Pirellula sp. SH-Sr6A: one gene and its partner. The main gene of each other region encodes a partner of the protein of the gene in region 2 in a complex. Links are inferred from orthologs where the notes say so. Each region holds a gene or a part of one and is shown on either strand. Other genes may lie near its edges.

Region 1 (5,406 bases), 400 kb from region 2 along the record:
GAAGTGGAAGCGTACGATTCCCGACTGGAAGACTACTTCTCGGAAAACGGGTCTACCAGCTCGATCCTCAACGAATTGATCGATGCCGAAATGCGGTTGGTCGCCGCGGAACGCGAACTCGCCACCCGACAGGTTGAGCACATGCAGGCCTTGATCCAAGTCAAATACGAATCGGGTACCCTGATGACCCTGACCACCGAAAACTCCCCGCCAGAAGACATTCCACTCCGCTAACCGTTTTTCATTTGCTTTCCTGTTCCCTACAATGCCCAGTCGGCGACGCCGCGACCATCACCGATGGCGAGTCGTCACGTCTTCTCTTCCACTCCGTAGGCAGACCGAATGCTCCAGCGCAAATACATCTTTCCCAATGTGATCGAACTGAACGTCCAAGCGGGACATTTGATCGGATGCAACGTCTACCTTATTCACGACTCGGAAGAGTGGGCTCTGATCGACGTCGGATACGAAGACGATGTCGATGAGATCGTTGAGCTCATTCGAAATTTGGACTTCGGCCTCTCGAAATGCAAAACCCTGATCGCCACGCACGCTGACGTCGATCACTGCCAAGGGCTCGCGAAACTCAAACAAATTCTCAAGACCACCGTCACGGCCCACCCGAAAGCCGCTAGCTTGCTCGAGGCCGGAGACCGGCTCAAGACGTTTGCCGAAATCGAAGCGCAAGGTATCCATGAGGAGATGCCTGCTGTCACGGTAGAGAACCATGTGAACGATGGGGATATCATCACCATCGGAAACCTTTCGCTCGAAGTTTGGTCAACTCCCGGTCACGCAGACAGTCAGCTCGCCTTTCGCCTTGGAAACCTCCTGCTGAGCGGGGACAATATCTATCGGGATGGGGGAGTGGGGGCGATCGACGCACACCACGGTAGCGATATTCCCGACTTCATCGCATCCCTGAAACGCATCCGAGAGGCGGACGTCGAGTGGCTTCTTCCCAGCCATGGACCTTACTTTCGCAAGGATCCGAAAATGATCGATCAAGTCATCGCGAGGCTGAACAGCTATCTGCACCTCTCCGATTTCGGAACTTGTGCCATCGGCTGGCCATTGATCGATCAATGGGAACAAGAAATCGCAGAAGGAAAGCTTCCTTCGTAATCGGATCAGACTGTAATCGGATCATGACGGAACCCACGGCCGCTCCTCCGCAACCTTCCCCACAACTTCCCTCTGGGCGCACGCCGCTGCTCGATCGGCAGACGACTCGTGTGATTGTATTCGTCACGCTGTTCGGAGTTACTGGGTTCCTCGGCCTGCCACTCCTATGGTTCAGCCGCGCATTCTCCCGGCGTGAGAAAATAGTTTGGTCGGTGATCAACACGCTCTATACGCTCGCCTTGATCGGAATCACCGCGGCGATCTGCTGGTGGTCCTATCTTCAGTTCAAAGCGATTTGGTAGCCAAACATGAAACAGCCCAACCCACGACCCCTGTCACCTCCGATCCAACTCTCCGGCGTCTGGGAAATGGATTCTATCGAACAAGCCGATGGGATTCTCGGAGGCACCACAGAAGGCTTCGTCTATCGCCGCGACGGCCACCCCAACGCCACAGACCTCGCCCACCAGCTGGCAGCGCTCCATCGCTTCGAACACGGAATAGTGACCGCGCAAGGGATGAGCGCACTGGCAGCAGCCTGCTTGTCCCTCTTGAAACCGCGCGACACGGTGATCCTCGCTCAACCCTTATACGGCAAGACCTCCTACCTGGTCAAAGAAGAGCTCCACCGGTGGGGTATCAAGTGGATCGATATCGATGCGACCGATCTCAACGCTTGGGATACAGCCTTGGCCCAACGACCGCAACTTGCCATCGTCGAGACCATCACCAACCCACGGATGAGCGTCCCGGATCTCCAAGCCATTTGCGATCGGGCCCACGGAGCCAACCCCGACCCCTGCATCGTTCTCGTCGACAACACCTTCGCGACCCCCGCTCTTTGTCAACCGAGTCGCTTCGGAGCCGATCTCGTAATGGAAAGCTTGAGCAAATTCGCGTGCGGGCATGGCGATGCCATGCTCGGCTTCCTGGGCGGCAACTCGGAGGTGTGGGGCCGCATACGAAGCACGGTCAGCGCCTACGGACTGGCTAGCAGTCCGCTCGATTGCTGGCTGACTCAGCGAGGCCTAGCGACCCTCGATGTCCGCATGGAACGAGCTGCCGCAACCGCCCAAATCCTCGCGGAACGCTTCGCGAACCACGCTTCCTTAAGATTTCTCGACTATCCGGGCCTTCCCACCGACAAAAGCAATCACGTCGCCCGCGCCCAATTTGGCCAACGCTTCGGAAACATGATGACTCTGCACCTTCACGGAGGCATAGACGCTGCGAATCGATTTATTGCACGCACCCAGAACGCGATCCCCTTTTGCCCTTCCCTCGGTGACACACGAACCACGTTGAGCCACCCCGCATCCACGAGCCACCGCTCCTATGCGACGGATGCGTTGCAACGACTCGGGATCGACGGCGGAACGCTTCGCTTCTCTATCGGTTTAGAACAACCGGATGCACTGACCCTCGCTATCGAAAAAGGTCTTGCTTAGTCGCTCATTCCCAAACGATGGTATCGCCCGGGAAGATCGGACCATCGATGCACGTTCGCTTGTAATCCCATTCGCCATCCTCTTGCCGGACCTTGGCAACGCATGTGAAACAAATGCCGATGCCGCATGCCATCGGTGTTTCCAAAGAGACTTCACATGGAACGCTGTAGCGAGCAGCGATCTGGCTCACGGCGCGCATCATCGGTTCCGGCCCGCAACAAACAATTCGCTTGCTACTGCTGGGATTCTCCTCCAACAAGGGGACCAGCACGTCGGTCACCCTTCCTGAAACTCCGATCGAACCATCTTCGGTCGCGATGTGGACATCGCTGCAGGCCGATTGAAATTCGGGAAGCCCTGCCAAATACTCGCGATTCCTAGCTCCATAGCAAAGCGAAACTCGCTTCGCGTAGGCTTCGGTGCAAGAATCTGTTCCGAATGCTCGTTTTCCGAGAGCGGCGAGAGCCGTTGTTAGCATGGGAGTTTGTCCGACTCCTCCCGCAACGAGGATCAAATGCTCGACAGGGGACGTTGAGAAGTGATTGCCCAAGGGCCCCCAAATCTCCACTTGATCACCCGCAACACACTGCGAAAGGGCGCGCGTGAATTTACCTTTCACGATATAGACCACGCTGATCGCCTCCGGCTTCCCATCGGCGCCATCATGGACATCGTAGAGTGCAAACGCTCGACCGATCAAAGGATCGTTTGCCCCGGCGATGCGCACCATAAAGAATTGTCCGGGCAAGGTCCTGCGGGCAAACGCAGGAATCGCGACCGTCAATTGCCAAGTATCTTTCGCAATCACCCGATGCCGACAGATCTGGGTCGACACGAACTCGAATCGAGGTGAGCAAACTCCCGTGGTACTGGCCGGGGCCAGGGTTGTGCTATTCATAAATCCATTAAGGACGAGGATGAAGTTTCAAAAAGTAGTATCACCAATCAGTGCACCTATCAGTCGAACGACTGGCACCAACTATTGATTTGAGTTGCGACCCATCGACAATGCTTTTCGTCGGTGAGCAAGTGATTGCAGTTGGGTAAGGTTATCAGCGATCGAGGCCCCTCCGGCCGAGTCCTTGCATTGGCGAAATCGCAATTCCATAACGCGTGCTCGTACGCAACCGTCTCATCCGTCGGAGAGTGCAATGCCAACATCGGCTTTCTCAGCGCCGCAACACTCGCAGGAAGATCAAAACTGCGGAAATCTTCGAGCATCTGCCGCTCAACCGGATAGGTAAATCCTCCAATCGTGACTTCCCCTCGCCCCTCTAGCACGATGGATGGATCCATCGACTCCAAGAGGGAAGCCAAATGGTGGGTATCGCTCGGGGTAGCCAATGCGATCACGCCGATCACGGACTCAATCGATTGAGTCATGGCCAAACTCGCAGCCCCGCCGAAACTATGCCCCATCAGAAAATCCGCCCCGTCGTACTCCTGTTCTAAGAACTCCGCGGCGGCCTGCAAATCCACACAATTGGTGCTGAAATTCGACTTGGCGAATTCTCCCTGGCTCCCTCCGAGCCCTCGAAAATCGTATCGCAAGACGATCCAACCGAGATTCGCTAACTCGCGAGAGATTCGAACGATCGCTTTGAGATCTTTGCTGCATGTAAAACAATGCGAGAAAAGTATCGTCCCTAGCCGCTCCGCATCGGGTACCTCCAGGATGCCGGTCAATTCCAAACCATCCGAGGTCGGAATGACGACCCTCTGCGAATGTCTAGCCATGTCGTATCCTCCTCGTTACCGTACGCGTCGCATCGAAATCGTTCCCGTATCCTTGGCCGCTGCAAAGGATCCGTACAAGCCATTTCCTAACACCATCGAGTCCATGCGGTAACTGCCAAGCATCGGCCCCAGCGGTTTGTTGGCCATCAACCGCACATTCCCCGCCGCATCCATCCTGGGTTGCATGGAAACTTTGTACGTAAAAGGAATCACCACAAAGAATCGACCGCTGAAGCGAGCATCGTATCCGCCTTGCCCGTTGGCCCGAATCGTCGCCCGCATTGGTCCTTGATGACCCGTCGACTGACTTTTCCACTGACCCTTCCAAGTTCCCACTGGACTACCCGCCCAAGCGACCGAGTTCATCGCACCCGCGAGCAACGCTCCGAACACGCATACCATCCACAGGTTCTTCATCGAAAACATCTCCAAACGCCCCAACTCATGCAGGAAATACGAACAAGTTCTCATGCCAGGGATGCGACTCATTCGCACTACTTCCCAGGCTCGTACATCTTCGCCAAATCATCCAGCGGCACGATCCAAACATTTCGATACTCGGTGGGGCTGTTGTGATCTTGCAGAAACACAGGCCCCACTTGAGTCTCTTTTAACTTAGGTGCAATAACTTGTAAATAAGGAGTCGTGCCGAAGCGAAAGGGATGGAATACGGAGCGGGGCTCTTCGAACGGTGTGTTCTCTTGAACCTTCGAACCGTTCAACCAAGCTGTGATACGGCCCGGTTCCGTGATGACCCCCGATTCGTTTCGCCGTGGGGCGCGATAACGGATGTCATAGACCTGCCATTCTCCAGCAGGTTTCGCAGCGTTCACCAGGGGTTTTGCAAACCCGTAGATCGAGCCTTCGTCCTGCTGCGAAAGCTTGTCCTCCGGTCTTCCATGACTGTCGAGGATCTGGAGCTCGTAGTGGCCATGGATGTAGATACCGCTGTTCCCCTCTCCTTGGGGGCTCACTTTGAATTCGACGTGAATGTCGGCATCACGGAAGTGCCACTTGGAAACGATATGGTTCTGGTTCTTACCCTTGGTCGAGGTCAAAACCCCGTTTTGAAATGGCCAATTGATGGGGCTGCCAT
Region 2 (5,554 bases):
GCCGCGCACGAGCGTTAGGTTGATGACCGCTACTTGCAGACGAACACTGCTAGTAGCCGGGGTTGGCGGAAGGGGATGAGGCTACGGTAATCGGAGGGAGCCCTAGCCGCTGACGGGCCTCGCCAAGAATTTCCGCTGTACGCGAGGCTCCCACGCGGGTGACTCCCATGCTCCGTACATGAAGGAGCGCATCGCAGTCTCGAACTCCCCCCGCTGCCTTGACCTGCACGCCACCTGAAACATTATCCAGCATCAATCGGAGGTCTTCGAGCGTCGCACCACCGGTTCCATAGCCCGTGCTCGTCTTCACCCAGTCGGCACTATGTTCGCAACAAATCTGGCAGAGTTCGATCTTCTGAGCGTCGCTCAAGTAGCAGTTTTCGAAGATCACTTTGATCTTCCGATTAGCATTGTGCGCTAAACGGGTCATGGCGCCGATCTCTTCACGAACCAGCCGCCAATTGCTGCTAAGTACGGCGCTGATGTTGCTGACCATGTCCAGCTCCATACAACCATCCTCGATCAACTGCTCCGCCTCGATCAGCTTCGTTCGCGTGGTGTGCCCACCATGAGGAAATCCTACCGTGCTGCTCGGGGCAATCGACGTCCCCTTTAACCGCTCGACGCAACGTCGATGGTAATAGGGCATGATGCAGATGCTCGCGACGTCGTATGCGATCGCCAAATCGATACCCGACTCCAATTGCTCCACCGTCAAGGTCGGATTGAGCAACGAGTGGTCGATCATCTTGGAAAGGTCGGCGTAGGTGTAGTCAAGCATATTCAGTCGGTGTCCGTAAGTAAGATTGTCGGGAACGTGGTTGGTTTGACGAAATCGCTATCGAGAAAGCCCGCAAGCTCGCTGGGCTCGATCCAATACCGCCCTCGCTCTCGCTCTGGCTCGCTCGGCCCCCTCGCGAAGGATTTGATCGACTCGATCTGGGTTCCCTTCCAATTCCGCTCGCCGTGCACGCGCCGGATCTAGGTAAGCGTCGGCGGCGTCGGCAAGTCGCTTCTTGATATCCCCGTATCCGAATCCCCCTCGCAAATAGATCTCGCGAACTTCCTCGGTCTGTTCAGGCGTAGCAAAGAGTCGATACAGCTGAAACAAATGGTCGGTTTCAGGGTCTTTGGGATCTTCCATCGGACGCGAATCGGTGCTGATCCGCATAATCTTCTTTCGCAAGTCTTTGGCCGGTTCGAAGAGGCCCAAGGTGTTGTTGTAGCTCTTGCTCATCTTCTCACCATCGGTGCCAGGCACCTTGGCAGCATCCGCTACGATCCTCGCTTCAGGCATGGTAAAGACTTCGCCATAGTGCGCATTGAAGCTTCGGGCCAAGTCGCGGCAAACTTCGATGTGCTGGACTTGATCCTCTCCGACAGGAACCCAATTCGCATCGTAAGCCAAGATGTCTGCTGCCATCAAAACGGGATAAGTGAACAATCCTGCATCTGCCTTGATCCCCTTCTCCTTTTTGTCTTTGTACGCATGGCACCGCTCCAGCAAACCTAGCGGAGTCCCGGTCATGAGCAGCCAACAGAGTTCCGATACCTCCGGAATATCCGACTGCACGAACAAGGTCGCTTTGGCAGGATCCAGTCCGAGTGCCAGCAGATCCAACGCGGCATCGCGGACGTAGCCTCGCAACACCTCCGCATCCCGGACCGTGGTCAACGCATGAAGATCCGCAATAAAGTAATAACCTTCGTGGTCATGCTGCAATTCGATGTACTGCTTGATCGCGCCGAAGTAATTCCCCCAGTGAAACCGACCGGTCGGTTGTATTCCGCTTAGTACCCGCATGGATTCCTTGTTTCGTTTTTCTTGAATAAGCCGAACCAGTTCCAAGATAGAAACTGGTCTATCGATTCAACTGCAAAGTTCGAACAACATCTTGCACCCGAGTCTTGCCGAGGGACTGAATGGCGGCCGCCAAGCCTTCGAGGATCCGAATGCTGGCCAACGGGTCGTAGTAGTTGGCCGTTCCCACTTGGATGGCGCTCGCTCCGGTGACCAAGAACTCCATGCAGTCGTCCAGGTTCGCGATGCCTCCGATTCCAATGATCGGAACATCGACTTGGCTAGCGACCTGATGCACGCAGCGCAGCGCGATGGGCTTGATCGCTGGCCCGCTGAGTCCACCGACGTTGTTGCCGAGCAATGGCCTCGCCTTGCGCCAGTCGACGGCCATACCGAGAACTGTGTTGATGCATGCAACTGCATCGGTTCCACCATCCTTAGCCGCTTTGGCAATGTCGACGATGCGTGTTACGTTGGGAGTCAGTTTCGTGATGATGGGGCATGAAAGCACGCCTCGCACCCCCTCGATAACTTGTCGGCATAGAACCGGATCGGTCCCAAAATCGACTCCACCCGCGACATTGGGACACGATACATTGAGCTCGACGGCTTGAAGGCCCTCGGCCGCATTCAATCGATCGGCCAGTGCAATGAAGTCCTCAAGACTCTTGCCTGCAATGCTGACAATGACGTTAGCGCCGCAGGTGCGGAGGTAGGGCCAGTGGTTGGCGAGAAAATAATCGATGCCATCGTTGTCCAATCCGATGGCATTGAGCAGCCCCGCGCTGGTCTCGACCGTCCGCCAAGGGGCATTGCCCGGTCGAGGATTCTGCGTGATCGTTTTAGGAAGAACCCCCCCCAGGCGTTCAAAGGGGACCACCCCGGCGAGTTCCTTGGCGTATCCAAACGTCCCGGAGGCTACCAAGACAGGGTTGGCCAGCGTCAGTCGACCGAGCTGAACCGACAAGTTGACGGTGGACGCCGATCCATTTCTGTCAACGGATTGACCCGATTCAGGCGCTTCGGACTGAGCCGATTGGGGTGAGGGAACCGTAGGATTCATCAACCTGGTTGGCCTTTACCCAAACGCTTGGCAATCGCTTCGGTGGGCAATGGAATGATCGTCGCATTGGCCATCGTGTCGGTTGCGAGCACATCCAGCGACGCGTCCGCGGAATCCTCGGCCTCGTACTGCACGAGGTAAGCACCGACTTGCAAGTAATTCTCGTGGAATGTCGGTGGCCAGAAGTCTTCGGCGCGGTGCGCCAAGGTTCGTGCAAGCAATCGCGTAGCGCGTCCGGAGAATCCGCTCAACACCATCTCCAGCCGTCCCAAGGACTCGCGGAAGATGTAAAACACCAAGGCAGCGTCTTTGCCCGGCGTGGCTCCCCCTGCGAACTCCCAAGTTCCGTCCGCCTTCTCGTAGTATAGCCCCGGCTCCGTCGACTTCTCCGACTTGCTGAGCTGACGCCCGGCCGAACAAGCCGGAGGATGGGGATCGTGATCCCGATATCGGAGAAAGAAGGGACAAGCGCGATCGGAAGCCTTCTCCACGTCGTCCTGGGAGACGAACGGATCGCATCCAAACGCATTCGCCAACACCAGCTCCACGGTCGGGTTGCTCTTCACCGACCCCAAACAGACCATGGCTTTGTCGCCATTCATCTCCGAAAAATCATCGTAGACGTTCTGAGAGCGAGCGTGGACCTGCTCGGTCGACATGGTCCCCGGACTCCAAACCAGTGTCTGACGCAAGTGTTCGATGTGGGGAACATCTTTGCCCGCCGTCTTCTTGCCAGAAACCGCTTTGGCAGTCCCTCCCAACGTTGAAACACCGTTGAGAACCTCTCCAGCCAAAACACTGTCCGACGCTACAATCCATGCGGTGTCAGCGTTTTCGTCATCGGGCGGCTTGCGAACCCCAACGCAAATCTCCAGCCGGCTTCGTCGGGCGAGCATCTCCCAAAAGTTCTCAGGAGTCACGGCAAACAGCGCACCGGGGAGCTCTTCCGCTCGGGCGTAACCATGTTCGATCAAGTAATCACAAAGCCGCGACAACGCTTCGATCGGTATGTACTTGGCCTCGTTCTTCAGCAACGCAGCGACTTGGTGACGGTCCAACCCCGTGTATTCGACAATCGCCTTGATCGTCCCCGGTCGCTTCCTTCGATCGGGGGTATGTCCTAACAGTTCTGCTAATCGGAATGCGTACCGCATGATCCTGATTTCAACTTTCTTGCAGAAGGAGTGCTCGCTATCGCCAGCAGGCGCAGCCTTTGGAAAAGGTTCCCCATCGAACCGCTATCGCGGCCCAGCATCTCTATAAAGATACCTGATAACACGACAGAATGTCTCGACGAGGGGACTTACAGGATACCAAAATCCCCTTAAAAGTTAAGTAGACTCGCACTGCGGCGATTCGCCCCCCCTTCTCGATTCCAATTCGGTTTTTCCAAAAAAATCTGATACTCTATGGCAGACTGAGTTTCCAACTTCCATAAGCGGCCTCCTCGATGACTTCTACGTGTTTTCCCGGTCGATTTTTCCACGGCATCCAAGTCCTTTTCGGTGCAGCGGTTTGCTCAACCCTATTGATGCAATCCGGAGTAGCTCAAGACTCGAAGTCGTCGGTTCCAGCATCGCTCGCAGAACTGGCCAAAATGGATGTCGGGGACTCCGATACCTTGAAAGCCGGCAAGCTTGCCGCACAGATCCGCACGTCGGGTTCCTTCACGCTTCTCCAAACATTGCAGGCGATGCGCGGTGCCACCCCCATCGGAAAGAACTGGCTCATGGGGTTCGCCAGCCATGCCTACAAGAAAGAGCTGGTTTCCAAATCACCCGAGGACATGAAGGCCGCGCTGGAACGATTTCTCGCCGATCGAGATCAAGACGGTGAAGCCCGAGCTACAGTATTCGAGTGGCTCACGCAGTTGAACCCCGATGCTCGCAAAACTTGGCTCGCTCAAATGCAGGACGACCCGAGCCCTGAACTCCGCTTCGCCGCGATCGAAGCTGCCCTTCCCACCACGAAGGAAGTCGAGCCCCTTCTCCGGTTGCTCGAAAATGCGCGGCATCCCATTCAAGTCTCGACCATCATCAAATCGCTGGCTGACGCAGGAAAAGAGATCGATCAAGCCAAACACTTCGGCTTCCTCAAGTCCTTTCGTTTGATCGGGCCATTTGATCACGTCGGCACCAAAAACTTCAATAAGGTATTTCCCGTCGAAACGGATTGGATTGCGGGCAAGACCGCCGATACTTACGAAGGGAAGCACGGCGAAGTCCGTTGGATCGAACACACAACGTATGACAAAGACGGAAGTGTCGATCTGGCCAAACTCTACAACAACGAAAAGGGTTGTATCGTCTACGCCACCGCCGAATTCGATTCCCCGATCGAAGGCCCCGCAGAACTGAGGCTGGGTTCTATTATCGGTCAAAAGGCTTGGGTGAACGGCAAACAGGTGATGGCCAACGAAGTCTACCACTCCGCGTCTCAGATCGATCAATACATCGAACCGATTCAGTTGAAGAAGGGGCCTAATCGAATTCTGATCAAGCTCTGTCAAAACGAGCAAAAGGAATCCTGGGCACAAGGGTACCAATTCATGGTCCGCATCACCGACTCCACAGGTAAAGCGATCCAGCCAGTCGCAAAGAACTGATCTGCGGAATGCGAATGGCTCGCTCTCACTCCTTCACCGATTCCAACTCAACGTGCGATTCCTATTTATCCGGACCGTCTGACAT

Evidence for each region.
Region 1: the proteins of VN12_RS10610 (region 2) and VN12_RS12080 are in contact, whole or in part, in a crystal structure (PDB 5UE9), measured with the Lactococcus lactis proteins. The link is inferred for Pirellula sp. SH-Sr6A from one-to-one orthologs. Residues at the interface, in WP_025017116.1 of Lactococcus lactis: Gly25, Phe27, Phe29, Glu32, Tyr33, Lys35, Tyr36, Lys48, Phe56, Thr60, Pro61, Arg62, Val63, Ala64, Glu65, Thr66, Ala67, Ser68, Gly69, Met70, Ile74, Gln77, Pro223, Glu251, Phe274, Ala275, Pro277, Phe278; in WP_023189152.1 of Lactococcus lactis: Leu4, Gln5, Ala47, Ser48, Met49, Leu50, Leu51, Arg52, Arg53, Met95, Leu98, Arg223, Met224, Ala225, Cys226, Ile228, Gly229, Ala230, Cys231, Tyr232, Ala233, Val235, Glu236, His237, Asn243, His244, Ala245, Lys247, Glu250.

Annotation. Positions count from the first base shown.
Region 1 is NZ_CP011272.1:3,104,252-3,109,657, forward strand. The notes cover bases 1,525-4,376. They hold VN12_RS12080 (dihydroorotate dehydrogenase electron transfer subunit), read right to left. Parts: upstream 3,472-4,376; coding sequence 2,578-3,471; downstream 1,525-2,577. Other genes in these bases: VN12_RS12075 (trans-sulfuration enzyme family protein), read left to right, coding at 1,525-2,573; VN12_RS12085 (alpha/beta hydrolase family protein), read right to left, coding at 3,531-4,310; VN12_RS12090 (hypothetical protein), read right to left, coding at 4,326-4,376. Also shown: VN12_RS12060 (TolC family protein), read left to right, coding at 1-234; VN12_RS12065 (MBL fold metallo-hydrolase), read left to right, coding at 343-1,125; VN12_RS12070 (hypothetical protein), read left to right, coding at 1,149-1,427; more of VN12_RS12075, read left to right, coding at 1,434-1,524; more of VN12_RS12090, read right to left, coding at 4,377-4,799; VN12_RS12095 (DUF1080 domain-containing protein), read right to left, coding at 4,805-5,406.
Region 2 is NZ_CP011272.1:2,703,062-2,708,615, reverse strand. The notes cover bases 864-3,863. They hold VN12_RS10610 (dihydroorotate dehydrogenase), read right to left. Parts: upstream 2,865-3,863; coding sequence 1,863-2,864; downstream 864-1,862. Other genes in these bases: VN12_RS10605 (helix-turn-helix domain-containing protein), read right to left, coding at 2,864-3,863; trpS (tryptophan--tRNA ligase), read right to left, coding at 864-1,804. Outside these bases: deoC (deoxyribose-phosphate aldolase), read right to left, coding at 50-781; more of trpS, read right to left, coding at 839-863; more of VN12_RS10605, read right to left, coding at 3,864-4,018; VN12_RS10600 (HEAT repeat domain-containing protein), read left to right, coding at 4,315-5,469; VN12_RS10595 (PQQ-binding-like beta-propeller repeat protein), read left to right, coding at 5,553-5,554.